3 regions of the Kitasatospora sp. MY 5-36 genome follow, and region 1 is predicted to be linked to each of the others. Evidence: riboswitches for the same ligand, from Rfam matches in the RefSeq annotation. Region 1 holds a riboswitch; each other region holds the start of a gene.
The links. A riboswitch is a leader RNA that binds a small molecule or an ion and turns the genes downstream of it on or off. The one in region 1 is predicted to bind S-adenosylmethionine.
Positions count from the first base shown of each region.

Region 2: linked by a shared signal. The riboswitch ahead of thrC (threonine synthase) and the one ahead of AE652_RS14835 (aminotransferase class V-fold PLP-dependent enzyme) in region 1 are both predicted to bind S-adenosylmethionine.
Region 3: linked by a shared signal. The riboswitch ahead of AE652_RS30180 (IclR family transcriptional regulator) and the one ahead of AE652_RS14835 (aminotransferase class V-fold PLP-dependent enzyme) in region 1 are both predicted to bind S-adenosylmethionine.

Region 1 covers NZ_LFVW01000201.1:4,490-16,223, reverse strand. The annotation lists gene AE652_RS14875 (Ig-like domain-containing protein) at 1-388, shown strand, start outside; gene AE652_RS14870 (GntR family transcriptional regulator) at 418-789, opposite strand; partial or broken gene AE652_RS14865 (cytochrome bc complex cytochrome b subunit) at 893-2,568, opposite strand; gene AE652_RS14860 (ubiquinol-cytochrome c reductase iron-sulfur subunit) at 2,565-3,617, opposite strand; gene AE652_RS14855 (c-type cytochrome) at 3,626-4,435, opposite strand; gene AE652_RS14850 (heme-copper oxidase subunit III) at 4,623-5,243, opposite strand; gene AE652_RS14845 (hypothetical protein) at 5,640-6,065, shown strand; gene trpD (anthranilate phosphoribosyltransferase) at 6,181-7,257, shown strand; SAM riboswitch class IV at 7,366-7,484, shown strand; gene AE652_RS14835 (aminotransferase class V-fold PLP-dependent enzyme) at 7,536-8,918, shown strand; gene AE652_RS14830 (Lrp/AsnC family transcriptional regulator) at 8,922-9,203, opposite strand; gene AE652_RS14825 (rhomboid family intramembrane serine protease) at 9,245-10,027, opposite strand; gene AE652_RS14820 (hypothetical protein) at 10,229-10,492, shown strand; gene AE652_RS14815 (NYN domain-containing protein) at 10,631-11,734, shown strand, end outside.
Region 2 covers NZ_LFVW01000235.1:4,596-16,329, forward strand. The annotation lists gene AE652_RS17195 (ATP-binding domain-containing protein) at 1-361, shown strand, start outside; gene AE652_RS17200 (copper homeostasis protein CutC) at 427-1,113, opposite strand; gene AE652_RS17205 (hypothetical protein) at 1,201-2,175, opposite strand; gene AE652_RS17210 (PadR family transcriptional regulator) at 2,172-2,555, opposite strand; gene AE652_RS17215 (hypothetical protein) at 2,634-3,344, shown strand; gene AE652_RS46425 (hypothetical protein) at 3,351-3,524, opposite strand; gene AE652_RS17220 (hypothetical protein) at 3,588-3,944, opposite strand; gene groL (chaperonin GroEL) at 4,104-5,726, opposite strand; gene AE652_RS17230 (cold-shock protein) at 6,074-6,277, opposite strand; gene AE652_RS17235 (MoaD/ThiS family protein) at 6,816-7,094, opposite strand; gene thrC (threonine synthase) at 7,130-8,410, opposite strand; SAM riboswitch class I at 8,427-8,563, opposite strand; gene AE652_RS17245 (glucosyl-3-phosphoglycerate synthase) at 8,675-9,712, shown strand; gene AE652_RS17250 (trehalose-6-phosphate synthase) at 9,758-11,224, shown strand; partial or broken gene otsB (trehalose-phosphatase) at 11,211-11,734, opposite strand, start outside.
Region 3 covers NZ_LFVW01000564.1:92-6,769, reverse strand. The annotation lists gene AE652_RS30185 (hypothetical protein) at 299-1,432, shown strand; SAM riboswitch class I at 1,518-1,659, shown strand; gene AE652_RS30180 (IclR family transcriptional regulator) at 1,862-2,575, shown strand; gene AE652_RS30175 (threonine/serine exporter family protein) at 2,758-4,011, opposite strand; gene AE652_RS30170 (NADP-dependent oxidoreductase) at 4,115-5,095, opposite strand; gene AE652_RS30165 (GlxA family transcriptional regulator) at 5,175-6,182, shown strand; gene AE652_RS30160 (SMI1/KNR4 family protein) at 6,234-6,533, opposite strand.

The DNA of each region.
Region 1 (11,734 bases):
GAACGGCGAGACGATCGGGATAGCGCCGGGCAGCACGGAGTCCTACGACCTCGACGTGCTGTGGGCCACCCGGGTGACCTGGAGCGGCGAGTACGTCCACGCGGCGCCCTGGTCGGTCGGCTCGCAGGGCGTCGAGAACGTCAGCCACGGCTGTACCGGCATGAGCACCGGCAACGCCGAGTGGTTCTTCCAGCACACCCGGGTGGGGGACCTGGTGACGGTGGTGAACAGCCGCGGCGGCCGGATGGAGCCCTTCGGCAACGGCTTCGGGGACTGGAACATCGCCTGGACGGACTGGGTCAAGCACAGCGCCTCCGGACAGCCCGTCAGCACCACCGCACCGGCCTCCCAGGCCCCCGCCGCCGGGATGGTCCGCCCCGAGCTCTGAGACCCCCTGAGGCCCCCTCCGGGGGGCGCTCAGCCCTGCGGGTAGGCCAGCCGCAGGGCGGTGTCCACGGCGGCCAGGGCCTCCGCGCGGGAGACGCCCAGGCGGCTCGCCCGGGCGGCGTACTCGGCGGCGGCCTCGGCGGCCAGCCGGTGCGCGGCGTCCCCGGTGGCGGCGATCAGCGTGCCGCGCCGGCCGTGGGTCTCCACCACGCCGTCCGTCTCCAGCTCGCGGTAGGCCCGGGCGACGGTGCCGGCCGCCAGTCCCAGCTCCTCGGCCAGGGCGCGGACGGTGGGCAGCCGCAGCCCGGTCGGCAGCTCGCCGGAGCGGGCCCGGTCGGCGATCTGGGCGCGGATCTGCTCGTACGGGGGAGTGGCCGAGGCGGGGTCGACGGACAGCTGCACGGGGGCTCCTGAGGACGCGGGCGGCGGGTACGGGAAAGCCCGAGGGCCGCCGACCAGAACTCTGGTCAGCGGCCCTCGGGGTGACGCGGTGGTGCCTACGGGATCAGTGGTGGCCGTGGCCGCTGGTGATCTCGTGGTGCTCCTCGGCGGTCGGCTTGGGGATCTGGCTGCCCTCGCCGTAGAAGCCGCGGGAGAGCTTGGCCCGGGTGCGGGTGACGACGCCGGCCTTGCGGGCCACGCCGTTCTCGTCCGTCTGGGCCGGCAGCTCGACCGGCTGGTTCTGGTCGTGCGCGGTGAGCTTGTACAGGTCCTTCTGCGGCAGCTGGGTGTGCACCTCGACGAACTCGCCGTGCGGCAGGCGCTTGATGACGCCCGTCTCGCGGCCGTGCAGCACCTTCTCCCTGTCACGGCGCTGGAGGCCGAGGCACCAGCGCTTGGTGATGATGAAGACGACGACCGGGACGACGAAGAAGCCGACGCGGACGAAGTAGGTGACCGAGTTGATCGACAGGTGCAGGTGGGTGGCGAACAGGTCGTTGCCACCGGCCATCAGCAGGATCAGGTAGAGGCTGATCCAGGCGGCGCCCAGGGCGGTGCGGACCGGGGCGTTGCGCGGGCGGTCCAGGATGTGGTGCTCGCGCTTGTCGCCGGTGATCCAGCCCTCGATGAACGGGTAGGCCGCGATCGAGACCAGGACCAGCGGGAAGATCGCCAGCGGGACCATGACACCCAGGTTGAGGGTGTGGCCGCCCCAGACGCTGATCTCCCAGCCGGGCATGATCCGGATCAGGCCCTCGGAGAAGCCCATGTACCAGTCGGGCTGGGCGTCCGTGGACACCTGGTCGGGACGGTACGGGCCGTACGCCCAGATCGGGTTGATCGTGGCGATCGCCGAGATGACGGCGATGAGGCCGAACACCAGGAAGAAGAAGCCACCGGCCTTGGCCATGTAGACCGGCATCAGCGGCATGCCGACGACGTTCTTCTCGGTCTTGCCCGGGCCCGCCCACTGGGTGTGCTTGTGGTAGAAGACCAGGATCAGGTGGGCCACCAGCAGGCCGAGCATGATGCCCGGGATCAGCAGCACGTGGATGGTGAAGAACCGCGGCACGATGTCGTGGCCGGGGAACTCGCCCCCGAACAGGAACATCTGGACGTAGGTGCCGATCAGCGGGACGGCGAGGATCGCGCCTTCCATGAAGCGGATACCGGTGCCCGACAGCAGGTCGTCCGGCAGGGAGTAGCCGAAGAAGCCGTCGAACATGCCCAGGATCAGCAGCAGGAAGCCGAAGACCCAGTTGATCTCACGCGGCTTGCGGAACGCGCCGGTGAAGAACACGCGCATCATGTGGACGAGCATCGCGGCCACGAAGACCAGGGCGGCCCAGTGGTGGATCTGCCGGATCAGCAGACCGCCGCGGACCTCGAAGCTGATGTCCACCGTGGAGGCGTAGGCCTCCGACATCGGGATGCCCTTGAGCGGCACGTACGAGCCGTCGTAGACGACCTCGGCCATCGAGGGCTTGAAGAACAGCGTCAGGTAGACACCGGTCAGGATGATGATGACGAACGTGTAGAGGCAGATCTCGCCCAGCATGAAGGACCTAGCATGAAGGACCAGTGGTCCGGGAAGATCTTCCTCAGGTTGGCCTTGGCGAGGGAGTAGATCCCCAGCCGGCCGTCAGTCCAGTCAGCCGCGGCTTCCCACTTGTTGGCGGGCTTTTCACGCGTGCTGGAGGGCTTGGCGGCACCGGTCGTGGTGCTGCTCGCGCTACTCATCGAGCACGCTCCCAGTAGCTCGGGCCGACGGGCTCCGCGAAGTCGCCGGTGGCGACCAGGTTGCCCTTCTCGTCAGTGATGATCTTCAGCTGCGGCAGCGGGTGGCCGGCCGGGCCGAAGATCACGCGGGCGCCGTCCGCCAGGTCGAAGGTCGACTGGTGGCAGGGGCAGAGCGCGTGGTGGGTCTGCTGCTCGTACAGGCTGATCGGGCAGCCGACGTGGGTGCAGATCTTGGAGTAGGCGAGGATGCCCTCGAAACCCAGCTCCTTGGACTTGTCGTCCTTGATGTCCTCGGGCGCGATGCGGACCAGCATCAGGGCGTCCTTGGCGATCCGCTGCTGGAAGTCCTCGCTGTGCGTGGACAGGCCCTCCGGCATGGCGAACGTGAGCGAGCCGACGATGATGTCCTCGGGCTTCATCGGCTGCATGGTGTTCATGTTGATGAGCTGCAGCGGCTTGGTCTCGGTCGCCTCCTTCCAACCGGTCTCCTTGAGCTTCTTCTCGGGAAGCGGGCCAAGGTCACGGAGCAGGACCACGCCGGAGAGCGGGACCAGCGCCATGGAGCCGATCAGGGTGTTGCGGATCATCTTGCGGCGGCCGAAGCCGGACTCGGCGGCACCGGTCTTGAACTGCTCGATGACGTCGTTGCGGACCTCGTCGGAGGCCTCGATCGGGTGACGCTCGGCGGGCAGCTCGACGTCCGACATCAGCGTGCGGGCCCAGTGGACCGCACCCGCGCCGATCATGAACAGCGCGACGCCCAGGGTCAGGCCGAGCGCGAAGTTCAGCGCGCTGACGTGACCGAGCGGGAAGATGTAGACGATCTTGTCCGGGTCGATGGCCACGTACGAGGCGATGAACCCGACGGTGGCGAGCATCGAGACCACGAACATCAGCGAGACCTGGCGCTCGGCACGCGACGCGGCCTTCTCGTCGATGTCGGTGCGACGGGGCTCGTGGGCCGGCAGGCCCGGGTCGGCGAACGGGCTGCCGTGGTCGGCCACCTCGCCGGCGGAGCCGTGCGGCTCCGGGAGCTTCTCTTCTGACATGTCGTGGCTCATGACTTCTTGGCCTTGGTGGTGTGGGCGGCGACCCAGATCGCGACCGCGATGAGCGTGCCGAGGCCGAAGATCCAGCCGAACAGACCCTCGGTCACCGGACCGAGGCTGCCCAGGGTGAGACCGCCGGGGTTGGGCTCATCGTTGGTGGTGTGGCGGACGAAGGCCACGATCTGCTTCTTCTGCTCCTCGGGCATGGTGGTGTCCGGGAACGACGGCATGTTCTGCGGGCCGGTCTGCATGGCCTCGTAGATGTGCTTGGCGTCCACGCCCTCCAGCGAGGGGGCGTACTTGCCCTTGGTCAGGGCACCACCCTGGCCGGCGAAGTTGTGGCACTGGGCGCAGTTGGTGCGGAACAGCTCGCCACCCTTGGAGACGTCCTCGGGGTTGGTCGAGGTGAACTGCTCCTCCGTCGGGGTCACCGGGCCGGGACCGAGGGAGGCGACGAAGGCGGCGAGCTGGTCGATCTCCGCCTGCGAGTAGATGTTCTTCTTGCGCGGGACCTGGGCGCCGGGCTGCTGGGCCGGCATGCGGCCGGTGCCGACCTGGAAGTCGACAGCGGCGGAGCCGACGCCGACCAGGCTCGGACCGTCACTGCTGCCCTGGCCGTTCAGGCCGTGGCAGGAGGAGCAGCCCACGGCGAAGAGCTTCTTGCCCTCATCGATCGCGAGCGACTGCGCGGCGACGTCGGCCTGCGCCTTGTCGGCGGGCGCGAACGCGGCGTACAGCCCCCCGGTTGCCGCCAGGGCGAGAAGTAGGACGACCAGCGCCGCCAATGGGTGGCGCCGTCGTGCGGAGAGCTTTTTCACGGAATAACCCCGGTGTCAGGATCTGGTCGACTGGTGGGTGCACCCGGCGGCCGGTCTGGCCGGCACGAGGCTGCCTGTCTAGGGCTGCGCGCGCGGTCGGTCGGTGGGAGCGTCGGCACCGGCAGAAGCGGCCCGTCGCCGGTGAGGGCGGGGGCCGCAGCCGGTGGCCAGCGACCTGATCAGCTGGTTACTTGATCAGGTAGATGGTCGCGAACAGGCCGATCCACACGACGTCGACGAAGTGCCAGTAGTACGACACGACGATCGCGGCGGTGGCCTGCTCGTGCGTGAAGCGCTTGGCTGCGTACGTCCGTCCCAGGACCAGCAGGAAGGCGATCAGACCACCCGTCACGTGCAGCCCGTGGAAGCCGGTGGTCAGGTAGAACACCGTGCCGTACGGGTCGGAGGACAGCGACAGGCCGTCCTTCTTGACCAGCTCGGTGTACTCGAAGACCTGGCCGCCGATGAAGACCGCGCCCATGGCGAACGTGAGGATGAACCACGCCCGGAGCTTCTTCACGTCTCCGCGCTCGGCGGCGAACACGCCGAGCTGACAGGTCAGCGAGGAGAGCACCAGGATCGTGGTGTTGACCGAGGAGAAGGGCACGTTGAGGGCGTGGGCCTTCTCGGTCCAGAACTCCGGCCCCTTGACGGAGCGGAGCGTGAAGTACATCGCGAAGAGGGCCGCGAAGAACATCAACTCGGAACTGAGCCAGACGATCGTTCCGACGCTGACCATGTTCGGCCGGTTGACCGATCCGTGCGCGTGCCCGGTTTCTACTGCTGTTGCTGTCGCCACGACGGACATTATGTCGGTCCCTTATTCCGTCTTCACGTCGGGGGGTGTCCCTCGGAGTGTCCGGTGCGTGCGGTATGCCCGCTTGGGGGGCGACGGGGTGTCCGTACGGGGGGTGAGCAGCGGCGTGTCCCTTTTCTGATGGTTCCTCGGAGGAGCCTGGACCCCGTTGCCCGGCGCGCCGGTGCACGGTCGGAGTAGCCGGGGGAGGTAAGGGGGAGGGCGTCCGGGTGAGCCGTACGGGTGGACCGGGCGGGGTCGGGTGACGGGCCGTCCTCCAGGCGGGTGAGTCCGGGGCGCGGCGGCTTGAGGAGGAACGTGCGCGAGGGGGACTCGGCGGAGGGTGATCGGGAGTAGCATCCGGATCAGGCGAACGTGGTCCGGATCACACTTGAGGGAGCAGGGCCCATGGCGTACACGACCGATGAGACGCTCACCGTCCTCGTCTACAGCGACGACCGCAACACCCGCGAGCAGGTGCTGACGGCGCTCGGCCGCCGCCCTGCCGAGGACCTTCCGGAACTGTCCTACCTGGAGTGCGCGACCACCCCCGCGGTGCTCAAGGCACTGGAGAAGGGGGGAGTGGACCTCTGCGTGCTGGACGGCGAGGCCGTCCCGGCCGGCGGGCTGGGCCTCGGGCGCCAGCTCAAGGACGAGATCTACGGCTGCCCGCCGGTCCTGGTGCTGATCGGCCGGCCGCAGGACTCCTGGCTGGCCGCCTGGAGCCGGGCCGACGCCGCGATCTCCCGTCCGGTGGAGCCGGTGGCGCTGGCCGGGGCGGTCGCCACCCTGCTGCGGGACCGGCTGGCGAAGCGGACTCCGGCAGTCCGCTGAAATCCGCGCCAGGAGTAGGAAAGACAGGGGTAGAAGCGGGCGCTCCGCTCGATAGGCTGGCTCCATCCGTACGGACGTCCCCGGAGCGGGGAACCGACAACAGCTGGAGTCAGCCATGGTGAACGTGAACCCTGCGAACGGCGGTAGCGACCCCGCGCAGGTGGTCCGCACCTGGCCGGACCTCCTGGCGGCACTGTTGCAGGGGGAGGACCTCGACCGCTCGTCCACCGCGTGGGCGATGGACCGGATCATGAGCGGCGAGGCGTCCCCCGTCCAGGTGGCCGGGTTCATGATCGCGCTGCGGGCCAAGGGCGAGTCGGTCGAGGAGATCGCCGGCCTGGTCGACGCGATGTACGCGCACGCCGAGCCGCTGGAGATCCCCGGCCCGGCGGTGGACATCGTCGGCACCGGCGGGGACCGGGCGAAGACCGTCAACATCTCCACCATGTCGGCGATCGTCGCGGCGGCCGCCGGCGCCAAGGTGGTCAAGCACGGCAACCGGTCGGCCTCCTCGACCAGCGGCTCCTCGGACGTGCTGGAGAAGCTCGGGGTGGCGCTGGACCTCTCCCCCCGGCGGGTCGCCGAGGTGGCCGAGGAGGTCGGGCTGACCTTCTGCTTCGCGGCGAAGTTCCACCCCTCGATGCGGCACGCCGCCACCGCGCGGCGCGACCTCGGGGTGCCGACCGCCTTCAACATCCTCGGCCCGCTGACCAACCCGGCCAAGGTCACCGCGCACGCCATCGGCTGCTTCGACACCCGGCTGTCCGGGCTGATCGCCGGGGTGCTGGCCCGGCGGGGCGCCACGGCGCTGGTCTTCCGCGGCGACGACGGGCTGGACGAGCTGACCATCACCACGACCTCACAGGTCTGGCTGGTGCGCGACGGGGTCGTCACCGAGTCCACCTTCGACCCGCGGGACGTGGGCATCGAGCTGGTCGGCATCGAGGCGCTGCGCGGGGCGGACGCCTCGTACAACGCCGAGGTCGCGCGGCGGCTGCTGGCCGGCGAGCACGGGCCGGTGCGGGACGCCGTCCTGCTGAACACGGCGGCGGCGCTGGTCGCGCTGGAGCTGGGCGACGCACCGCTCACCGAGCAGCTGGCGGCCGGCATGGAGCGGGCCGCGAAGGCGATCGACTCCGGGGCCGCGCAGGACCTGCTGCGGCGCTGGTCGGAGGCCACCAGCCGGGCCTGAGGCGGCAGTTGGGGAGCCCGTGCCGGTACGCCGGCGCGGGCTCCCGTGCTGTCCGGATGCTGGATGCCCGTTTGACCACCCGGTGGACCCGGCCTAGAGTCTTCGCCAGGTCATGAGTGACAGCGCGAAGCCCCAGCTGGCTGTCCGGCAACCCTCCGTCCGTGGCGGGGTGCCCTGGGTGAGGACCGGGTCGTCACGGCAAGCCGTCCGTGCGACAAGCGCGGACGCCCGACGACTAGCACTCCCGGGGTCCCTTGCCCCAGAAGGAGTGCATCCCCATGTCTCTGGCCACCGAAATCCGCACCCCGCTCGCCGTCCTCGGCGCCGACGTCCAGGTCCCGCTCGCCAGCGGTGAGAAGGTCGGCTACGCGGCGCTCGACTACGCGGCGAGCTCGCCGGCGCTCCAGCGGGTGTGGGACGACGTCGCCGCCTACGCGCCGTACTACGGCAGCGTCCACCGCGGGGCCGGGTACCTCTCCCAGCTGTCCACCGACCTGTTCGAGCAGAGCCGCCGCACCGTCGGCGAGTTCCTCGACCTGCGCGAGGGCGACCAGGTGGTCTTCACCCGGGCCACCACCGACTCTCTCAACCTGCTGGCCTCCGCCGTCCCGGCCGGCACCCGGGTGTTCGCCTTCGAGACCGAGCACCACGCCTCGCTGCTGCCCTGGGCGCACGCCGGACTGGACGTCACCTACCTGCGGGCGCCGCGCTCGCGGGCCGAGGCGGTGGCCGCGCTGGACGCCGCGCTCGCCGAGGCGCCCGAGGGCCCCAAGCTGCTCTGCGTCACCGGCGCCTCCAACGTGACCGGCGAGCTGTGGCCGGTCGCCGAGCTGACCGCGACCGCGCACCGGCACGGCGCCCGGGTGGTGCTGGACGCCGCCCAGCTGGCGCCGCACCACCGGGTCTCGGTGCGCGAGCTGGACGTCGACTGGATCGCCTTCTCCGGCCACAAGATCTACGCGCCGTTCGGCGCCGGGGTGCTGGCCGGCCGGGCGGACTGGCTGGACGCGGCCGAGCCGTACCTGGCCGGCGGCGGGGCGACCCGGACGGTGGCCCGGGAGGCCGACGGCTCGGTGGCCGTGCAGTGGCACACCGGCCCGGCCCGGCACGAGGCCGGCTCGCCGAACGTCATCGGCGCCTACGCGATCGCCTCGGCCTGCCGGGCGCTGACCGAGGCCGGCTTCGACGGGCTGGAGGCCCGCGAGCAGCAGCTGATCGCCCGGCTGACGGCCGGGCTGGCCGAGATCCCGCAGGTCAAGGTGCTGAACCTGTTCGGCGAGGGCTCCGCCCGGGTGGGCGTGCTGTCCTTCGTCGTCCGGGACTGGAACAGCTCGCACTTCTCCGCCGCGCTGTCCGCCGAGTACGGCATCGGGGTGCGCGACGGCCTGTTCTGCGCCCACCCGCTGGTGCGCACGCTGCTGGGCGACGAGGACGAGGCACCGTCCGAGTGTGGTGCGCCCGAGCCGTCGCTGCCGGGCGAGCGCAGCCTGAACGCGATCCGGGTGAGCTTCGGCGCCGGGACGCCGGACGAGCACGTCGACCGCTTCCTGACCGCCGTCCGGGAGCTGGTCACGGAGGGCGCGGCGTGGAACTACCGCAACGAGGGCGGGCGCTGCGTCGCCACCGTGCAGGTCGAGCGGGGCCGGCGCGCCGAGGGCTGACCGCTACTCGTCCAGGCCGAGGGCGAAAGCGGCCTCCAGGTCGTGCTGGGAGTAGGTGCGGAAGGCGATCTGGGTCTCGGTGTGGGCCACGCCCGGGACCTTGTTGAGCCGGCCCGGGATGACCTCGGCCAGGTCGTCGTGCCGGCGCACCCGCACCATCGCCACCAGGTTGTAGCCCCCCGTCACCGAGTAGACCTCGCTCACACCGTCGATGGCGGCGATGGATTCGGCGATCTCCGGGATGCGGTCGACACTGGTCTTGATCAGGACGATGGCGGTGATCACAGTTCGGGCTCCTTTGTGGGGTGCCGCCAGCGTATCGGGCGTCAGCCCGGTCGTCGCGGGGGGTGGCGGACCACGGTGCAGGCGTAGAGGAACCCGGCCGAGAAGCCGATCACGTGGACCAGGTACGCCACCCCGGGGCCGGCCGCGTGCACCGACCACCACTGCAGGACGAACCAGAGGCCGAGCACCAGCCAGGCCGGGAAGCGCAGCGGCAGGAAGAACAGCAGCGGGACGAGGGTGGTCACCCGGGCCCGGGGGTGGAGGCGCAGGTAGGCCCCGAGGGCGGCGGCGATCGCCCCGGAGGCCCCGATGAGCACCCGGGTGGAGTTCGGCGAGTGCGCCTCGGCGAGCGCGAAGCCGTACGTGGTCAGGCTGCCGGCGGCCAGGTAGAAGACGGCGTACCGGGCCCGGCCCAGCCGCCGTTCGACGGTGGGGCCGAAGACCTGGAGGAAGAGCAGGTTCCCGAGCAGGTGCAGCCAGCCGGCGTGCAGGAAGAGCCCGGTGAGGACGGACAGCGCCGGGCGCTTGCCCGGGGTCGGGGCGGCCGGGCAGCCGGGGACCGGGTCGGGGGCCTCGGCGAGCTGTTCGGCGGTCAGCGGCCGTCCGGCCAGCACCTCGGCCGGGACGGCGCCCCAGCGCTGCTCGTACCGCTGCTCCGCGCAGACCCGGGCCTGGCCCGTGCCGTACAGCGGGTTGAGCCCCGCGGCCGGGCCGAGCAGGAAGACCAGGGTGTTGAGGGCGATCAGGGCGTAGCTGACCACGGGGGCGGTCGCCGCCGGGCGGCCGCCCCGGGCGGCGGTGTGGTCGGGGACCGCGAGCGCCATGCGGCCAAGCATCCCTCCGGGCGCCGCAGGTGACACGGCGGTTTACGGCAGGTGGACTAGCCCGGGTGTTCAGGCAACCGGTGGTCGCGACGGTTGCCCCAGGCAATAGGCTTGGGGCGGGCATTCCCGCCTCCCGCCGCCGACGCCGGGGCTCCGGGGGGAGCGCCTGCCCCACCCAGGGACCACCCGAGAGGACCCCCGATGACCGTCCCCGCTCTGACCGCCGAGACGCGCTGGCGCTGCACCCTGTGCGGCAACCTCACCCGCTTCGACGTGACCCGCACCGCGCGGGTGACCGAGTTCCTGCACTTCGACCTGGCCGGCGAGTCCAAGGTCGAGGAGACCGAGGTGCTGAGCGAGACCGTCGAGTCGGTGCGCTGCCGCTGGTGCAACGCGGTGGACCAGGTCGAGCTGGTGGCTCGTCCGGGCGCCGAGGAGACGCAGGCCCCCGCCGACCAGGGCTGATCCCCGCCGCGGCGGCGGGGTGGGTGCGCGGCGCACCCGCCCGCGCCGCACGGGACAATACAGAACAGGACGCACGGAGCGTGCCGACGGGGGGCGGCCGCGGCCGTGCCCCGCTGGACCAGGATCGGAGCCGAGGACGTGGTGGACGCAGCGAAGGAGCCCGGCGCAGCCCAGGGGCTTCAGCCCGCTGCGGCCGAGGCCCCGGCCGAGGCTGCCGGGACGGCGGACGGCGCCTCCGGGTCCGCGGCGGAGCGCGCCGTCGAGAAGCTCGACCGGCCGCTGCCCGAGGGCGTGCGCCGTCGGGTGGTCGGCCTGGCCTCGGACGCGCTCGGCGGGGTGCCGTCGGCCGAGCTCCCGCAGAGCCTGCGTCAGTACGTCAAGTTCACCCCGGCGCGGCGGGCCAAGTACGCGGCCACCGCGCTGGCGGCGGCGCTGGAGGCGGAGCCGGCCTTCCGGGTGCGGATAGCGGAGCGGCTGCGTCTCGGGCAGCCGGACCTGGTGAAGGCGCTGGAGTCGGGCACCGTCCCGAGCGCGGCCGATCCGATGGACGTCGCGGCCGCCGCCTACCTGGTGCGTTCGACGGGCTGGAGCCGACTGGTGGCCGAGGCCGGCGAGGAGGCCGAGCGGGCCGGTGCCGAGGACGCGGCCGCGGAGGCGGTCCGGCTGGTGGAGAAGCTGCAGGCCGAGCTGGCCGAGGTGCGGGCCTCCGCGCGGGCGGACGCGGACCGGCAGCGGGCCGAGTCCGACGGCGTCCGCAGGGAGGCCGAGTCGCTGCGCAAGAGGGTGCGGTCGCTGGAGAGCGACACCCGCCGGGCGCAGGCCGAGACCCGCCGGGTGGCCGGCGAGCTGGACGCGCTGAAGGCGCAGGCCGCGGCCGAGCGCGGCGCGGCCGAGAGCGAGGCGCGCCGGCTCCGGCACCGGGTCCTGGAGCTGGAGAACGCGGCCGAGCAGGGCCGCCGTTCGGCCCGCGAGGGGCGCAGCGTCGAGGACATGCGGCTGCGGCTGCTGCTGGACACCGTGCTGCAGTCGGCCCAGGGGCTCCAGCGGGAGCTGGCGCTGCCGGTCGCCCAGATCCGCCCGGCGGACCTGGTGGAGGCGGTGGTGCCGGGGGCGGCCTCGCCGCACGACGTGGCCCGGCGCGGGCTGGCCGAGGACGATCCGGCGCTGCTGGACCAGCTGCTGGCGATCCCCCAGGTGCACCTGGTGGTGGACGGCTACAACGTGACCAAGACCGGCTATCCG
Region 2 (11,734 bases), on a different contig from region 1:
CGCGACCGGCACGGAGGCGGTCCTGGCCGCCTGCCGGGAGGCGCTGGAGCACGAGGGCTCGACCGGCCTGATCGCCGCCGACGCCCGCGTCCCGCGGCTCGCCGAGGCACTGACCGCGGCCGGCCTGCCGTACCTCTCCCCCGGCGACGAGACCAGCGCGGAGGCCCGGCTCACCCTCGTCCCGGCCTCGCTGGCCAAGGGTCTGGAGTACGACTACGTGGTGCTGGACGAGCCGGCCGCGGTGGTCGCCGGGGAGCCGGACGAGCGGACCGGCCTGCGGCGGCTGTACGTGGCGCTGACCCGTGCCGTCTCCGGGCTGACGGTGCTGCACCGCGAGCCGCTGCCGGAGCAGCTGCGGTAGTGCGCGGAAGGGCCGGTCCGCGGACCGGCCCTTCCGTACGAACGCCCGCACCGGCGCACCCGCGCTCAGGCGTCGATCAGCGCCCGCCACTCGGCGACCTTGGCCGCGTCCACCGGCGTCCGCCAGCCGTCGACCCGCACCGCGCCGCCGACGTGGAAGGCGTCGAAGCCCTCCGCCCGCAGCTCCTTCAGGTGCTCGGCCCGCAGGCCGCCGCCGATCAGGATCCGCTGCCGGTACCCGGGCTCGCCGGCCCGGGCCAGCTCGGCCGACAGCACCTCGCGCCCGGCGTCCACCCCGGCGGCCGCGCCGGAGGTGAGGAAGGTGTCCAGGCCGGGCAGCCCGCCGACGGCGGCCCGCAGGGCGGCCCGGTCGGCGCTGTGGTCGATCGCCCGGTGGAAGGTCCAGCGGCAGCCGGCGATCGCCTCGGCGACGGCCGTGGTGGCGGCCAGGTCGACGGCGCCGTCGGCGTCGAGGAAGCCGAGCACGAACTCCTCGGCCCCCTCGGCGCGCAGCGCGGCGGCCCGGGCGCACAGCCCGTCCACGTCGCCGGGGGCGAAGCCGTCCCGGATCCGCAGCATGACCCGCAGCGGGATGCCGACGGCGGCCCGGATCCGGCCGAAGTCCTCGACGGACGGGGTGAGCCCGTCGGCGGCCATGTCGGTGACCAGTTCGAGCCGGTCGGCGCCGCCCGACTCGGCGGCCTGGGCGTCCTGGGGCGTCAGCGCGATGACTTCGAAAATTGGTCTAGACATATTCGACAGCCTGCCACATCGGCCCGCCCCCGGAAACTCCCAGGGGGCCGTTCCGGTCACGCCGGAACGGCCCCCCGAACCTCCCGGTCACGCCGGGCCGTGGACCGCCCCGATCGCACCGGACGCCCCGGCCGCCTCCGACCGGCCGAACCGGCGCACCGCCACCGCCACCAGCACCAGCGCGGCCACCGACGGCCCCACCGCCGGCAGCAGCTGCGAGACCCCGCCGGACCCGCGCCAGATGTTGAACAGGCAGCCCGGCCCGGCCAGCACCAGCGCCGCCACCCCCGCCGCCGTCGGCGCCACCCGCCCGCGCAGCCCGGCGAAGGTCAGCAGCAGCGGGACGACCAGCATCACCACGAACCACACCAGGTCCAGCGGGAAGGTCGTGTCGTCCCAGCTCTGGGCCGCCTCCAGCAGCCCGCCCACGGCCCCCGAGGCCAGCACCAGGCCGGCCGTACGCAGGCCCGGCCGGGGCAGCAGGTCCGTCGGCGCCGCCGCCAGCAGCAGCGCGGCCAGCACCAGCGGCAGCGTGGCCATCGCGATGTAGCCGCTCCACCACAGGTCGAAGGAGGAGGACCAGACGGCGTCCGCCAGGTTGTAGAGCCCCACCGCCCCCAGGACCAGCGCGCTGCCCCGCACCGCCGTCCACCGCCCCAGCAGCCCCGCCACCAGGAGCAGCACGGCGGCCACCGGCGGGCAGAACGACGAGAAGTAGGCGCCGTACGAGTCGTCCCAGGAGAGCAGGTTGGCGATCCGGTGCGCGGTGGTCAGCCAGGCCACCAGCGTGGCGCCGGCCACCGCCCCGGCGAGCATCGGCGCGACCACCGCCAGCAGCCGCCCGGCCGCCGTGGCGCCGGTCAGCCCGAGCCGCACCCGCAGCCCGTACACCGCCAGGCCGAGGACCTCCCGGGCGACCGCCGGCCGGCCGCCCGCCGCCGTCGTGTCGGCGAACACCTCGGCCAGCTCCTCGCCCCGCTCGCGGCGGTACGGCTCCGGGTAGAGCTGGAGCGCGGCCCGCAGCACCGCCGAGGGCCCCGCGCCGATCACCGGTGTGGTCATGAGAGGCCTCCCCCCGTCGCGGGCCGCCCCTGCGACCCGGTCTTGCCCGGCAGCATCGACCGGATCCTGGTCAGCCGGCGCTCGGCCTCGGTGGCGACCGCCCGCAGCCGCTCCGCCTCGGCGGCCAGCGCCTCGCGGCCGGCGGCGGTCAGCGCGTAGCTGCGCCGGGCGCGGCCGTCCACCACCTCCTCGGCGGCGACCTCGATCAGGCCCTGGCCCAGCAGCCGGTCGAGCGCCCCGTAGAGCGTGCCGGTGCGCATCTTGACCCGGCCGTCGGAGATCGCGGCGATCTCCTGGATGAGCGCGTAGCCGTGCCGCGGGGCGTCGGCCAGCGCGGTGAGCAGCAGCAGCGTGGGCTCCTGCATGGAGCGTTCTGTCATACGACTACATATATCGTCAACCTACCTATAGGTCCAGCGCCCACTCCCCCGGGTCCGGCACCCGGCCGGGCCGCCACAATGGTCGCCATGCCGACCACCGAGGACGCCCCGCCCGCCGGGGAACCGCTCGCCGACGCGCCCGCCGAGGGCCCGCTCGCCGACCCGCCCACCGACGACCTGCTCACCGCCTGGACCGCCCTGCTGCACCGCTGCGGGGCCGCCGTCGACCCCGAGCCGTACGGCCGGGAGCTGCTGCGCCGCTGGTCGGAACCGCAGCGCCGCTACCACACCGCCGCGCACCTGCGCGCGGTGCTGGGCCTGGTCGACGAGCTGGCCGGGCACGCCGCCGACCCGGAGGCCGTCCGCCTCGCGGCCTGGTTCCACGACGCCGTCTACCGCCCCGACCGCACCGAGAACGAGGAGCGCAGCGCCGCCCTGGCCGTCCGCGCGCTGACCGCCGCCGGGCTGCCCGCCGAGCGGGTCGCCGAGGTCGAGCGCCTCGTGCTGCTCACCGTCGGCCACGACCCCGCCCCCGGCGACCGCGACGGCGAGGTGCTCTGCGACGCGGACCTCGCCGTCCTCGGCGGCTCCCCCGCGGCGTACGCGGCGTACGCGGCCGCGGTCCGCGAGGAGTACGGCTTCGTCCCCGCGCCGGACTTCGCGGCCGGCCGGGCCGCCGTCCTGCGCCACCTGCTCGCCCTGCCGGACCTCTACCGCACCCCGGCCGCCCGCGAGCGCTTCACCGCGGCCGCCCGCGCCAACCTGACCGCGGAGCTCGGCACCCTCTGAGGCCCGTCAGCCCCACCGCCCGCGCACCCGGTCCGCGGCGGCCACTCCCCCCGTCACGGCCAGGACCCGCCCGGCCACGGCCCACCACGCGTCGTGGCCGGCCCCCGCCGCCTCCAGCACGGCCCACCACAGCCCGAGCCCGCAGCACCCGCCCGCCACACCCCACACCCAGCGCCCCATGCGCGCACCGTACCCACCCGCGCACCACCCCCGGAAGGCACCCCCGGCCCCGAGCCGGCCGGGCTAGGCGAGCTTCCCCACCGGCGCCACCACCGCGCCCTGCTTGCCGCACACCCAGTGCGGCTCCGGCCCCAGCTCGGGCTCCACGCTCAGCGCGTGCGGGTCCCCGTCGGCCGCGCACCCGGTGCACAGCGGCCAGCGCCCGTACGCCTCCAGCAGCGCGTCCTGGACGTCCTGGGCGACCAGCCCGAGCACGTACTCGGTGCCGTCCGGCCACTGCTCCAGCCACCAGCGGCGGTGCGTCACGGCCTGCTCCACCAGCGAGACGACGGCGGCGTCCGCCACGTCCCGCGCGGTGAGGTCGGCCAGGATCAGTGCCCGCGCGTTGTGCAGGGCGGTCTCGATGTCGTCGGAAGCCATCCGTCCATTCTCCGTCCACCGGCCCGAACGCCGAAACGCCGGACGTCCGAACGCCCGGGCCCCGGAGCTTCCGGACGCCGAAACGCCGTGTGGGCGGCCCCCCGAAGGGAGCCGCCCACACGGACGAGGAACCAGCCGATCCGATCGAAGCGATCAGGATCAGAAGTCCATGTCACCGCCCGGCATGCCGCCGCCGGCGGCCGCGGCGGCCTTCTCCGGCTTGTCGGCGATGACGGCCTCGGTGGTCAGGAACAGCGCCGCGATGGAGGCGGCGTTCTGCAGCGCGGAGCGGGTCACCTTGGCCGGGTCGATGATGCCCTCGGCGATCAGGTCGACGTAGGTGTTGGTGGCCGCGTTCAGGCCGTGACCGGCGGGGAGGTTGCGCACCTTCTCCACCACGACGCCACCCTCCAGGCCGGCGTTGGTCGCGATCTGCTTGATCGGGGCCTCCAGCGCGACCTTGACGATGTTGGCACCGGTGGCCTCGTCGCCCTCCAGCTCCAGCTTGTCGAAGGCGACACCGGCCTGCAGCAGGGCGACGCCACCACCGGCGACGATGCCCTCCTCGACGGCGGCCTTGGCGTTGCGGACGGCGTCCTCGATGCGGTGCTTGCGCTCCTTGAGCTCCACCTCGGTGGCCGCGCCGGCCTTGATGACGGCCACGCCGCCGGCCAGCTTGGCGAGGCGCTCCTGGAGCTTCTCGCGGTCGTAGTCCGAGTCGCTGTTCTCGATCTCGGCACGGATCTGGTTCACGCGGCCCGCGACCTGCTCGCTGTCGCCGCCACCGTCGACGATGGTGGTCTCGTCCTTGGTGATGACCACCTTGCGGGCGGTGCCCAGCAGGTCGATGCCGGCGTTCTCCAGCTTGAGGCCGACCTCCTCGGAGATCACGGTGCCACCGGTGAGGATGGCGATGTCGCCGAGCATGGCCTTGCGGCGGTCACCGAAGCCCGGGGCCTTGACGGCGACGGACTTGAAGGTGCCACGGATCTTGTTCACGACCAGGGTCGACAGCGCCTCGCCCTCGACGTCCTCGGCGATGATGACCAGCGGCTTGCCGCTCTGCATGACCTTCTCCAGCAGCGGGAGCAGGTCCTTGACCGAGCCGATCTTGGAGTTGGCGATGAGGATGTACGGGTCCTCGAACGTCGCCTCCATCCGCTCCAGGTCGGTGGCGAAGTAGGCGGAGATGTAGCCCTTGTCGAAGCGCATGCCCTCGGTGAGCTCGAGCTCCAGACCGAAGGTGTTGCTCTCCTCGACGGTGATGACGCCTTCCTTGCCGACCTTGTCCATGGCCTCGGCGATGAGCTCGCCGATCTGGGTGTCAGCGGCGGAGATGGAGGCGGTGGAGGCGATCTGCTCCTTGGTCTCCACGTCCTTGGCCTGGGCCAGCAGCTGGTCGGAGACGGCCGCGACGGCCTTCTCGATGCCGCGCTTCAGGGCCATCGGGTTGGCGCCGGCGGCGACGTTGCGCAGACCCTCGCGAACCAGGGCCTGGGCGAGCACGGTGGCGGTGGTGGTGCCGTCACCCGCGACGTCGTCCGTCTTCTTGGCGACCTCCTTGACGAGCTCCGCACCGATCTTCTCGTACGGGTCCTCGAGCTCGATCTCCTTGGCGATGGAGACACCGTCGTTGGTGATCGTGGGGGCGCCCCACTTCTTCTCCAGCACGACGTTGCGGCCCTTGGGGCCGAGCGTGACCTTCACGGCGTCGGCGAGCTGGTTCATGCCACGCTCAAGGCCGCGGCGAGCTTCCTCATCAAAGGCGATGATCTTGGCCATCTGAAGTGGTCCTCCGGGACACGGTCGACTGCTCGGACCAAGGGGTGCCCGCGACGGACGGCCCTGGTGTGCGGGGGTCCATTCCCCTACCGCTCCCGGGGGCCTCACCGACCCGGTCCGCTGTCACTCTCACGCTGTGAGTGCTAACGCCAATGATTAGCACTCCGGGTGGTCGAGTGCAAGCCCAATCGACGATCCGCGAGCCGTCGCCGGAGCCCCGCCCGAGCCCCGGCGGAGCCGCGTCGGGGAACGCCGACGGGCCCGTACGACACGCGTCGCACGGGCCCGTCGAGAAGCGAGTGGTCACCAGCCGTAGGGCCGCGCCGAGCTCCTGGAGTCGGAAGGGGTCAGACCGCCGCGCGGACCATGTCCGCCTGCGGGCCCTTCTGTCCCTGGGAGATCTCGAACTCGACCCGCTGGCCCTCCTCGAGGGTGCGGTAGCCGTCCATCTGGATCGCGCTGTAGTGGACGAAGACGTCCGCACCACCGTCGACCGCGATGAAGCCGTAGCCCTTCTCCGCGTTGAACCACTTGACGGTGCCCTGAGCCATTCCGAACTCCCCTAGTGCTGTGCTGGCCCTTCACGTGCCCGCAGGTCGCGGGCCCGGGTTGGTTGAAGGCCGGCCCGGGGAACCCCCCCTGGGCGCAGCCGTGCACGCCGCAACCATCCGCGCGGAACGCCGGGCGGCCTCCGGTGAGCGGGTGATTGCGTCGACCGCCGCTGAATGTATCCGGATCGACGCCCTCTGCAACAGGGCCAACCGCCGGTAATTCCGCCAAGGCGTCAAGGGACAGGACGGATCGAATCGGAATAATCTCGGCATTCCACGCCGGACATAGCGGACGAATTACTCAAATGCCCGCGCGAATTCTGACATCTGCCTGACATGTTTCACGGTCCGCCCCCGGCGGCCGGACGCCCCCGGGCCGAGCACTGCGGGGGCCGAAAGGGAAACCCTGTTCCCAGCCGAGCCACACTCTACTCCGACTCGACCCGGAAATATTCCCGCCGGAATGCGAGCGGTCGCCCGCGCATACGGAGAACGGATTTCCGTACGCGCGGGCGACCGCGGGTTCTGCTTTGTCGGCTCAGCAGCCGCCGGCCACCGCCGGGATGATCGAGACGCTGGCGCCGTCCTTGATCTCGGTCGCCAGACCCTCGGCGAAGCGCACGTCGTCGTCGTTCACGTAGACGTTCACGAAGCGGCGCAGCTTGCCCGTGTCGTCCAGGATGCGGGCCGCGATGCCCGCGTGGTTCTTCTCCAGGTCGGCGACGACCTCGGCCAGGGTGGCACCCTCGGCGGTCACCTCGGCGGCGCCGTCGGTGTAGGTGCGCAGGATGGTGGGGATGCGGACGGTGGCGCTCATGACTCTCCTAGCGGGGGCGGGGCCTATCGGGTGGTTCAGGCGGACACGAGGCCGGCGGCGCGGAACGAGTCCAGCGTCGGGCGGATGACGGCGGTCATCCCGGAATCGGAGACGGCGTCCAGGGTCTTCAGCCCGTCGCCGGTGTTGATCGCGACGGTCTCCTTGGCCGGGTCCAGCTGCCCGGTCTCGACCAGCTTCTCCAGACCGCCGACGGTCACCCCGCCCGCGGTCTCGGCGAAGATCCCCTCGGTCCGCGCCAGCAGCCGGATCGCCGCCACGACCTCGGCGTCCGTGACGTCCTCCACGGCGCCACCGGTACGGCGGGCGATGTCCAGCACGTACGGGCCGTCGGCCGGGTTGCCGATCGCCAGCGACTTGGCGATGGTGTCCGGCTTCACCGGCTTGATCACGTCCCGGCCGGCCTTGAACGCGGCCGACACCGGCGAGCAGCCCTCCGCCTGGGCGCCGAAGACCTTGTACGGCCGGTCCTCGACCAGGCCGAGCCTGATCAGCTCCTGGAGCCCCTTGTCGATCTTCGTCAGCTGCGAGCCCGAGGCGATCGGGATCACGATCTGCTCCGGCAGCCGCCAGCCGAGCTGCTCGCAGATCTCGTACGCCAGCGTCTTGGAGCCCTCGCCGTAGTACGGCCGCAGGTTCACGTTGACGAAGCCCCAGCCCTCGCCGGCCGGGTCGCCGATCAGCTCCGAGCAGAAGCGGTTCACGTCGTCGTAGTTGCCCTCGATGCCGACCAGCTCGCCGCCGTACACCCCGGCCATGACGACCTTGCCCTGCTCCAGGTCGTGCGGGATGAACACGCAGGACCGGAACCCGGCCCGGGCCGCCGCCGCACCCACCGCGCCGGCCAGGTTGCCGGTGGAGGAGCAGGACAGCGTGGTGTAGCCGAACGCCCGGGCCGCCTCGATCGCGCACGCGACCACCCGGTCCTTGAACGAGTGCGTCGGGTTCCCGGAGTCGTCCTTGACGTGCAGCTGGGCGGTGAAACCGAGCTCCCGGCCCAGGTTGTCCGCCTTCACCAGCGGGGTCCACCCCGGGTTCAGGTTCGGCTTGGACGCCACGTCGGCCGGCACCGGCAGCAGCGGCGCGTACCGCCAGATGGAGGCCGGACCGGCCTCGATCCGCTTGCGCAGCTCCTCGGCGCCCTCGCTGCCGAACTCGTAGGCGATCTCCAGCGGGCCGAAGCACTCCAGGCACGCGAAGCTGGGGCCGAGCGGGAAGCGGGTGCCGCACTCGCGACAGGACAGCGCGGCGGCCGGGCCGAGGTCGACGGAAACGGGTGCGGCAGTGTCGATAGCCATGATGGCGAGGCCTCTCTCCTCATCTTCCCCGTGGCGCGGTCGCGACACGGGACGGAATTGGCACCTGTCCCGCCGGGGCCTGTCGACAGACAGCCGCGCGAGAAGGTTGCCGGGACGTCAACGGGCCGTTCCCTCAGTCCCTCTGGATGAGCTTGTGAAATTGTGGTGGTGCTCAACGGAGACCCCGGCGTGCAAAGGTCCGACCGCTGTACGAAGACTGTATCCGAAGGCGTCAAACCTGAACGGGACCGTCCGCCAAGCGAGATGACCCGGCCCACCGACCTCGCCGAGGAGATCTCCGTGCCCGCCGAACCGACTCCCGCGCTCCTCCCGCAGGCGGCGTCCTGGCTGCGCCGCCGCTCCTGGAGCGCGGCCGACCGGCCGGTCCGTACCCTGCTCGACGCCAAGGAGCGCACCGGTCGCACGGTCAGCGTGGTCCTCCCCGCCCTGGACGAGGAGGCCACCGTCGGCGACATCGTCCGCACCATCCGCCGCGAGCTGATGGAACGCCTCCCGCTCGTCGACGAACTCGTCGTCGTCGACTCCGGCTCCACCGACGCCACCGCCGCCGTCGCCGCCGAGGCCGGCGCCCGGGTCGAGCACCGCGACGCCGTCCTGCCCCGGCTGCCCGCCGTCCCCGGCAAGGGCGAGGTGCTCTGGCGCTCACTGCTGGTCACCCACGGCGACGTCGTCTGCTTCGTCGACGCCGACCTGCGCGAGTTCGACCCGGCCTTCGTCTCCGGCATCGTCGGCCCGCTGCTCACCGACGAGTCCATCCAGCTGGTCAAGGCCATGTACGACCGCCCGCTGGAGTCGGAGGGCGCCGTCCTGCCAGCCGGCGGCGGCCGGGTCACCGAACTCGTCGCCCGCCCCCTACTCAACCTCCACTGGCCGGAACTCGCCGGTTTCGTCCAGCCGCTCGGCGGCGAGTACGCGGCCCGCCGCTCACTGCTCGAACGGCTGCCCTTCCCCACCGGCTACGGCGTCGAACTCGGCCTGCTGGTCGACGCCCTGGAGCTGGCCGGCCTGGACGCCCTCGCCCAGGTGGACGTCGGCGTCCGGCACCACCGCCACCAGGACGGCCAGGCCCTCGGCCGGATGGCCGCCACCATCTACCGGACCGCCCTGGAACGCCTCGACCGCACCCACCGCCTCAAGGCCTCCGCCGACCTCGTCCACCCCCCCCTCACCCAGTTCACCCGCGACCCGGAAACCCGCGCCTTCACCGCCCACACCCACCCGGTGACCGCCCTCGAACGCCCCCCGATCCACACCCTCCCCGAGTACGCCGCCCGCCATTAGAGCCGCACGGGTTTGCCACGCCGACCCCACGGCAACATGCCAACCATGGGCGATCTCACGACCAACCGTTCGAGCGTGACCGGCACCGCCCCCGTCCTGGTGGCGTCCAACCGGGGACCGGTGTCCTTCAGCACCGCCGACGACGGCACGCTGACCCTGCGCCGCGGCGGCGGCGGCCTGGTCTCCGGCCTCTCCGCCATCGACGACCCGAACGCCGTCTGGGTCTGCGCCGCCCTCGACGACTCCGACCGCAGGGCCGCCGCCGAGGCACCACACGGCCGCCTCGACCTGGCCGGCCACGAGGTCGGCGGCCAGGCCGTACGGATGCTGGACATCGACCCGCTGACCTTCGCCCGCGCCTACAACGGCGTCGCCAACTCCACCCTCTGGTTCGTCCACCACCTGCTCTACGCGACCCCCACCGCCCCCTCCTTCGACGCCGCCTTCCGCACCGAGTGGGCCGCCTACCGGGCCTACAACGAGGCCTTCGCCGAAGCCCTCGCCGCCGAGGCCGCCCCGAACGCCGCCGTCCTCGTCCAGGACTACCACCTCTCCCTGGTCCCGGCCCTGCTCCGCGAAGCCCGCCCCGACCTGCGGATCGGCCACTTCTCGCACACCCCCTGGGCCCCGCCCGAGTACTACCGGATGCTGCCCGACGACGTCGCCCGGGCCGTCCTCACCGGCATCCTCGGCGCCGACCGGGCCGGCTTCCTGACCCAGCGCTGGGCCCGCGCCTTCGCCGCCTGCTGCGAGGACCTCCTCGGCGCGACCGTCGACCACGACGCGCTCACCGTCACCGTCGACGGCCGCACCACGCGCCTCGGCGTCCACGCCCTCGGCGCCGACGCCGACTTCCTGCGCGAGCGCGCCCACCGCCCCGACGTCGACGAACGCCTCGCCGCCCTCCGCGCGGCCGTCGGCGACCGCCGCACCATCGTCCGGGTCGACCGCACCGAGCTGAGCAAGAACATCGTCCGCGGCCTCCAGGCCTACCGGCACCTGCTCCGCACCCGCCCCGAGTGGCACGACCGGGTGGTGCACATCGCCTTCGCCTACCCGTCCCGCACCGACCTCGCCGAGTACCGCGCCTACACGGCCGCCGTCCAGCGGCTGGCCGAGGAGATCGACGCCGAGTTCGCCACCCCCGCCTGGCAGCCCCTGATCCTCCACGTCGACGACGACTTCCCGCGCTCCCTCGCCGCCTACCGGCTGGCCGACGTCGCCCTGGTCAACCCCATCCGCGACGGCATGAACCTGGTCGCCAAGGAGGTCCCGGTGGTCTCCGACCACGGCTGCGCCCTCGTCCTCTCCCGCGAGGCCGGCGCCCACGCCGAACTCAAGGACGACGCCCTCACCGTCAACCCCTACGACGTCATCGCCACCGCCGAGGCCCTCCACACCGGCCTCACCATGAGCCCGGAGGAGCGCGCCGACCGCACCAAGCGCCTGGCGGCGGCGGCCACCGCGCTCCCCCCGCAGCAGTGGTTCCTGGACCAGCTCAACGCGCTGTGAGCGCGTCCGCCAAGGCCCCCAACAGCTCCACCACGCCCTCCGGCCCGGCGACCACCAGGTCCGCCCGGTCGGCCAGCTCCCGCACCGGCGCGTCCCCCACCGCGCCGGCGCAGACCAGCACCCCGGCCACGCCCTCGCCGCGCAGCTCCTCCACCGCGGCGAAGGCCGCCACGTCCCCCAGGTCGTCCCCCGCGTAGAGCACCGAGCGCGCCCCCCGCTCGCGCAGGAACCCGGTCAGCGCCGCCCCCTTGTCCACCCCCGGCGGCCGCAGCTCCAGCACCAGCCGCCCGGGCTCCACCACCAGCCCGTACCCGGCCGCCAGCTCCCCCACCGGCGCCCGCAGCAGCTCCAACGCCTCCTCCGGCGCCGCCGTCCGCCGGGTGTGCACGGCCACCGACCGCCCCTTGTCCTCCACCCACGTCCCCTCGGGCGCCCCCACCCGCTCCAGCACCCCCGGCAGCACCGCCCGCACCCGCGCCACCCCCGGATGCACCTCCGGCGCCGACAGCT
Region 3 (6,678 bases), on a different contig from region 1:
CGCCCGCACGTGCCACCCCCGAATTGGTGAGTCCCTATCAACCCACGGGACCTGGCGGGATGTCGAGAGATCGTCGACCCGGTGGTGATCCGGTGTTGATCGGCCGTCGCCACAATCGGTGATGTGGCGCCCGCAGTCGGCCCGGCCCCTCACCGCCGGACCCGCCACGTCCCCGGTCGCCCGGCCGCCGACCGGCGACCCCCACGGCTCTCGGAGGCGGACGCCCATGAACACGGACCGGAACAGCGACCTGAGCACCGGCCGGAAAGCGGATCCGAACGCGGAACCGAGTACGGCGTTGAGCACGGACCTGAGCACCGACCGGGCCACGGACCGGCAGGGCGGACTGGACACCGACCTGCTCCACCGCCTGCTCGACGTCGACCCGGCCTGCGGACCCGTCGAACTGCTCCACCGCGCCCGGGGCGAGCGCCACCTCCCGTACCTGGTGCTCGCCGCGCTCGCCCGGGAGGACGTCCGGATGGGCGCGCACGCCCGGGACGAGCTGCGGCGCGCCCGCGACCGGGTCGAGTGTTACGCCCGGGTCGCCCGCGACCTCGCCGACGCCACCGGGGTCCGCCCCATCCGCGACCTGCCGCTGGCTGGCTACTACCCGCCCGACCTGCCCCGGCCGCTGGCCGAGCTCAGCCTCGTCAGCCCCACCGAGGCCTCGCTCTGGCAGGCCGTCAACCGGCTGGTCACCGACCACCCGGTGGAGTCCGTGGAGGTCACCCTGCTCGGCGAGCGCCCCCGGCACACCGCCGTCACCCTGCGCTGGCCGGCCGGGGACCCGCTGCTCGACCCGTGGTACCAGGTGCGGGTCGCGACCGCCGCGCTCCCCGGCGACCTCGCCACCGTCCCGGTCCGCCCCTACCTGGCCGCCGACGACCACGTCGAATGCCTGATCGCCCTCGCCGAGGAAGGGCTCGGGCGCACCTTCCTCGCGGGCGACGTGATCGACGTGGCCCGGCTCGCCGGGCAGCCCTTCGAGCCCGTCGAGACCGCCGCGGTGGTCGCCGCCTACCGGCTCGCCCCGGAGGCCGCCGCCCTCCTCGACCTCGCCGCCGAGCACGTGCCGCTCGGCGCCCTGCGGGACGTGCGCACCGTCCTGGAGGCCGAGGTCGCCCCCGAACTCCGCCGCCGGACCTCTGCCGGCACCCCGCCGTGCCACGGCACCTCGCCGCGCCACGGCACGCTGCTGCGCCGCACCGTCATCCGGCACCAGTGGGACGAGGCGCTGCTGCTCCCGGCCGGCGACGCCACCCTGCTGCTCACCCCGGTCGCCGACTACCTGCTCGGCCCCGAGGGCACCCGGCCGACGGACCGCGAGCGCACCGCCGCCCTCGCCGCCCTGCACGCCTGGGACGCGACCCTGCCCGGCAGCCCGGACGGGGCCCCGTGCACCGGCCTGTCGGGGCCGCGCCACCGCTGAGCCGGCCCCGCGGGGCGTGGCCGAGGGCGGGTCGAGGGCGGGGGGACTTGCCGACCCGCCCCGGATGTCTTGTATCGTTCCTGGCGAATCATCCAGAGGGGTGGAGGGACCGGCCCTACGAAGCCCCGGCAACTCCCCGTTCGACCCGGCGTCCGAAGTACGCGCCGTGTTGGCGGGGGCAGTGCCAACTCCGGCCTGTCGCCACTGTGGCGCGGGAAAGATGAGGAGACACGGTGCTCTCTGTGCTGTCCTTCGCCCGGGCGCTTCCCGCCCCGGTCCTTTCGCGTACCCGTCTCGTGCCCGGCGCAGGCAATCGGCCGACTTCTCCGGCCTGTCCTCGCTGACCACACCCCCCGGCTCCCCGCCAGGAGCCGCCGTGAGCAGCGCGGACCCGCTGCTCCCGGGCCTTGAGACTGGAGTACCCATCCCATGGAGAACACGAGCGGCGTCGGCGTGCTCGACAAGGTCACCTCGATCCTCGGCACCCTGGAGGCCGGGCCCGCCACCCTGGGCGGCCTCGTCGCGGCCACCGGCATGGCGCGGCCCACCGCCCACCGGCTGGCCGTCGCACTCGAACACCACCGCCTGGTCAGCCGGGACGTCCAGGGCCGGTTCATGCTCGGCCCCCGCCTCGGCGAGCTCTCGGCGGCCGCTGGCGAGGACCGGCTGCTGGCCGCGGCCGGCTCGGTCCTCGCCCAGCTGCGGGACGCCACCGGCGAGAGCGCCCAGCTCTACCGGCGGCAGGGCGAGGTCCGGATCTGCGTGGCCGCCGCCGAGCGGCTCACCGGCCTGCGCGACACCGTTCCGGTGGGGGTCACCCTTCCCATGAAGGTCGGCTCCGCCGCCCAGATCCTGCTCGCCTGGGAGGAGCCCGAGCGCCTCCACCGCGGCCTGCAGGGGGCCCGCTTCACCGCCACCGCGCTGAGCGGCGTGCGGCGCCGCGGCTGGGCCCAGTCGGTCGGCGAGCGCGAGGTCGGGGTCGCCTCCGTGGCCGCGCCCGTCCGCGGCCAGTCCAACCGGGTGGTGGCCGCCGTCACGGTCTCCGGGCCGATCGAACGGCTCAGCCGCCACCCCGGTGCCCAGCTCTCCCAGGCCGTCGTCGAGGCGGCCCACCGGCTCACCGAGGCCCTGCGCCAGCCCTGACGGGGGCTCCGAGGCTCTCGGATTCCGAGGTTCCGGGGTTCCCTGGTTACGGGTTCCGAACCTCGGGTTCCGAGACTCCGGGCTCCGGGGCGCACCTCCGCGCGCCCCGGGGCCCGGTTCCGGCCCGTACCGGTCCCGGTTCGGCTTGGCTCGGGCCCGGCTCAGGCCTGGTTCCGACCGGCTCAGGCCCGGTGCGGCAGGCCGGTGAGGCTGGGGCGGGGGATCCGGCTGATCACCGCGCCGATCAGTGTGCCGATCGACACCCCGAAGACCGCCGAGACGGCCGCCAGCAGCGACTGCGCCCCGTTCCCGACCTCGATCTGCGCGGTGTTCAGCAGACCGAAGGAGCCCGGCACGACGATCCAGAACGCCGGGAGGTAGAGCACCTGCCAGAGCGGACCGCCCGGCAGCCAGTGCACCAGGGTGGCCGCGACCGCGGCGGCCACGGCACCGGCCAGGCCGCCGATCGCCGCGCCGTGCACCGACCCCACCGCCACCTGGGCGGTGACGCTCACCGCGATCACCGCGACGATCCACGGGATGGCCGAGGGCGGGGTGTGGACGTTGACCACCACCCCGGCCACCGCGATCGCCAGCCCCAGCGCGATCACCCACCAGCTCGGCTTGGCCACCTGCACGTTGGCCAGCGCGGTGGACGGCATGCCGATCGCGGTCGCGGCCGCGGCCACCCCGGCGAGGAACAGCGTCAGCTGCACGGCGCCGGAGACCAGCCGGGCGGTGCCCGCGTTGGCCGCGCCGGCGGCGATCTCGGACAGCCCGGTGACCAGCAGCCCGCCCGGCAGCAGGATCGCCAGGGTGGCCACGATCGTCCGCAGCGGCCCGTCCAGCAGCGAGGCCCGCGCGAGCGCCAGGACCAGCAGCGCGACCAGGAAGCCGGCCGTGACGGGCAGCAGCGGCCGCAGGTGCGGCCGCCGCCGGGCGAGCACGGTCAGGCCCACCACGATCAGCGAGCCGAGCCCGGCGGCCAGCACGTTCGCCACCACCGGCTGCAGGAAGATGCAGACCCCGACCCCGACCGGCAGCGCCCCGAAGTCCGCCACCCACGCGGGCCAGCGGGCGGGCGCCCGCCGGATCCGGTCCAGCTCGGCGCGCGCCCGGGGTCCGTCGAGTCCGCCCGCCCGCAGCCGGTGCACCAGGTCGAGGACGTCGGCCGTCTGCTCGAACCGCAGGGTGCCGCCGAGCGGCTGGAACCTGGTGGCGCCGTCCGGGTCCAGGGCCACGAACAGCCCGTTGGTCAGCGCGGCGACCTGGACCTCAGGGGCGCCCAACGCCCGCCCCAGTCCGCGGAGTTCGTCCTCGACCTCATGGACGGGCAGGCCGCCGCCCAGCAGGGCTTCGCCCAGGTCGAGCAGGAGACGGCAGAGCGGGTCGGGCGGGGCGTCGGTGTCCCGGACCGATGGAGACTTGCTAGGCATGGCAGGTATCGTCCCACCCTGCCCGATTCGGTCTGAATCTGCCCCGGTCTGTTCGCTTCCCGAGCGCCTGCTGCTCCCGGGGCCGCCGGGGTCCGGGTGACCGCTACGGGCGGACGGTGAGGACCAGCTTGCCCGTGACCCGGCCGGTCTCGCCCTCGGCGTGGGCCTTCGCGGCCTCCGCGAGCGGGTAGGTGGCGGAGACGTGCGGGCGCAGCTGCCCGGCTTCGACGAGGGCGGCGATCGCGGCCATGCCCGCCCGGTCGTGCTCGACCAGCAGGGCCTTCGCCGTCACGCCCAGCTCGGCGGCGCGCTCGGCCACCTCGTCGATCCCCTGGGGCAGGATCGACACCAGGACGCCGCCGGGCCGGAGGGTCTCCAGGGAGCGCAGCCGGTCGTCGCCGCCGAGCGGGTCGAGGACCACGTCGATGTCGCGGGCCTCCGCCACGAAGTCGGCCGTGCGGTAGTCGATGACCTCGTCCGCGCCCAGGCCCCGGACGAAATCGTGCTTGGCGGCGGACGCCGTGCCGATGACGTACGCGCCGCGCGCCTTGGCGATCTGCACGGCGACGTGCCCGACGCCGCCGGCCGCCGCGTGCACCAGGACCCGCTGCCCCGGCCGCAGCCCCGCCGTGTCGACGAGCGCCTGCCAGGCGGTGAGCGCCACCAGCGGGAGCGCCCCGGCCTCGACGTGGCTCAGTACGGCGGGCTTGGGCACGAAGGCCCGGGTGGGGCCGACGACGTACTCGGCGTGCGCGCCGGCGCCGTACGGGTAGGGCAGCATGCCGAACACCTCGTCGCCCGGGGCGAAGAGCGAGACGCCGACGCCGACCGCCTCGACGGTGCCGGAGACGTCCCAGCCGAGCGTGAACGGGGGCTGCCCGAGGAAGTAGCCGCGGTCGCGGTGCTTCCAGTCGGTGGGGTTGACCCCGGCGGCGTGGACGGCGACGAGGACCTGGCCGACGCCGGGCACGGGCCGCTCGACCTCGGCCTCGTGGAGGACGTCCGGGGTGCCGAGGGTGGTCTGGGTGATGGCCCGCATCGTGTTCGTGCTCATGGAGTTCGTGCTCATGGAGTTCGTGGTCATGGATCCAGCCTGCGGCCGCGCCCCTGACCAGCGAAATGGCAAGATTGCCAAAGACCGATAGGATCGTGCCATGCCTGCGATGGAACCCTGTGGTCCTCTCGGTCCTGGTGGCCCCGGCGCCCGGCCGCCGCACCGCGTCGTCGTCCTCGCCCTCGACGGCGTCTACCCCTTCGAGCTGGGCATCCCCAACCGGGTCTTCCCCGGGGTGCCGGGCGCGTACGAGGTGGTGACGTGCGCGGCGACGGAGGACCGGACGGTCGCGACCAGCGCCGACTTCACCATCACCGTCGGGCACGGGCCCGAGGCCCTGGAGAGCGCCGACACCGTCGTCATCCCGCCGTACGCCCTGCACCGCGCCACCGCCGACCTGCCGGAGCCCGAGCGCGCGGCCCTCGCCCGGATCCGCCCCGGCACCCGCATCGTCTCCATCTGCACCGGCGCCTTCGCGCTGGCCGCCGCCGGCCTGCTCGACGGACGCCCCGCCACCACCCACTGGGCCCTGGCGCCGGCCTTCCGCCGGATGTACCCCCGGGTCGCCCTGGACGCCGACGTGCTCTTCGTCGACGACGGCGACATCCTCACCTCGGCGGGCGCCGCCTCCGGCCTCGACGTCTGCCTGCACCTGGTGCGCTCCGACCACGGCAGCGCCGTCGCCAACCAGGTCGCCCGCCAGTGCGTGGTGCCGCCCTGGCGCGAGGGCGGCCAGGCCCAGTACATCGAACAGCCGGTGCCCCCGGAAGGCGCCAACGGCACCGCCGCCACCCAGGCCTGGGCCCTCCAACACCTCGACCGCCCGCTCGCCCTCCGCGAGCTGGCCGCCCACGCCCGGATGAGCCCGCGCACCTTCGCCCGCCGCTTCCAGGACGAGACCGGCACCAGCCCGGGCCGCTGGCTGATCCAGCAACGCCTCCACCGCGCCCGCCACCTGCTGGAGACCAGCGACCTCCCCGTCGACCGCATCGCCACCGAGATCGGCTTCGCCACCGGCGCCTCCCTCCGCCAGCACCTCCACGCCGCGATCGGCGTCTCCCCCCAGACCTACCGCACCACCTTCCGCGGCCACCCCGGCCCCCCGACCCCGGCCTGACCACCGCCCGACGTAGGAAGTCGGCAGGCCCGACTTCCCACGTCGAATCGTTCAAGTCCCGAGTCCCGCGGAACGGTCGTCCCTGGGGTTCATCGTGAAGAGCCCGCAGTCCTCCAACGGGATCAGCCCGTAGTACGGAGAGGCACCACTGCCGCCCAAGTCGGTGAGGAAGTCCCGATAGGCCTCCGGGAGTTCCACGCCGTGCTCGGCCTGAAAGGCGTCCATCCGACCATCGGTGAGGCGTGGGCCGAGACGAAATCCGTGCCGCTCCTCCCCGAAGGAGTAGCTCCGATCGGGCACGTAGGGGATACGTGCCAACTTGCGTCGCAGCCGCGGGATGCGGGAGTCCATGCGCGTTCTTCTCTCGTGTCGCCCCGCAATCTACCGCCCACACCAGAACTCATCCCACGAGCAGGACTCGCTTCCGCACCACCCGGACTCCCGGGCCGCCGTTCAACTCCGCCGCCGTGGCCGGGACGGCGACGCCCCTGGCCCC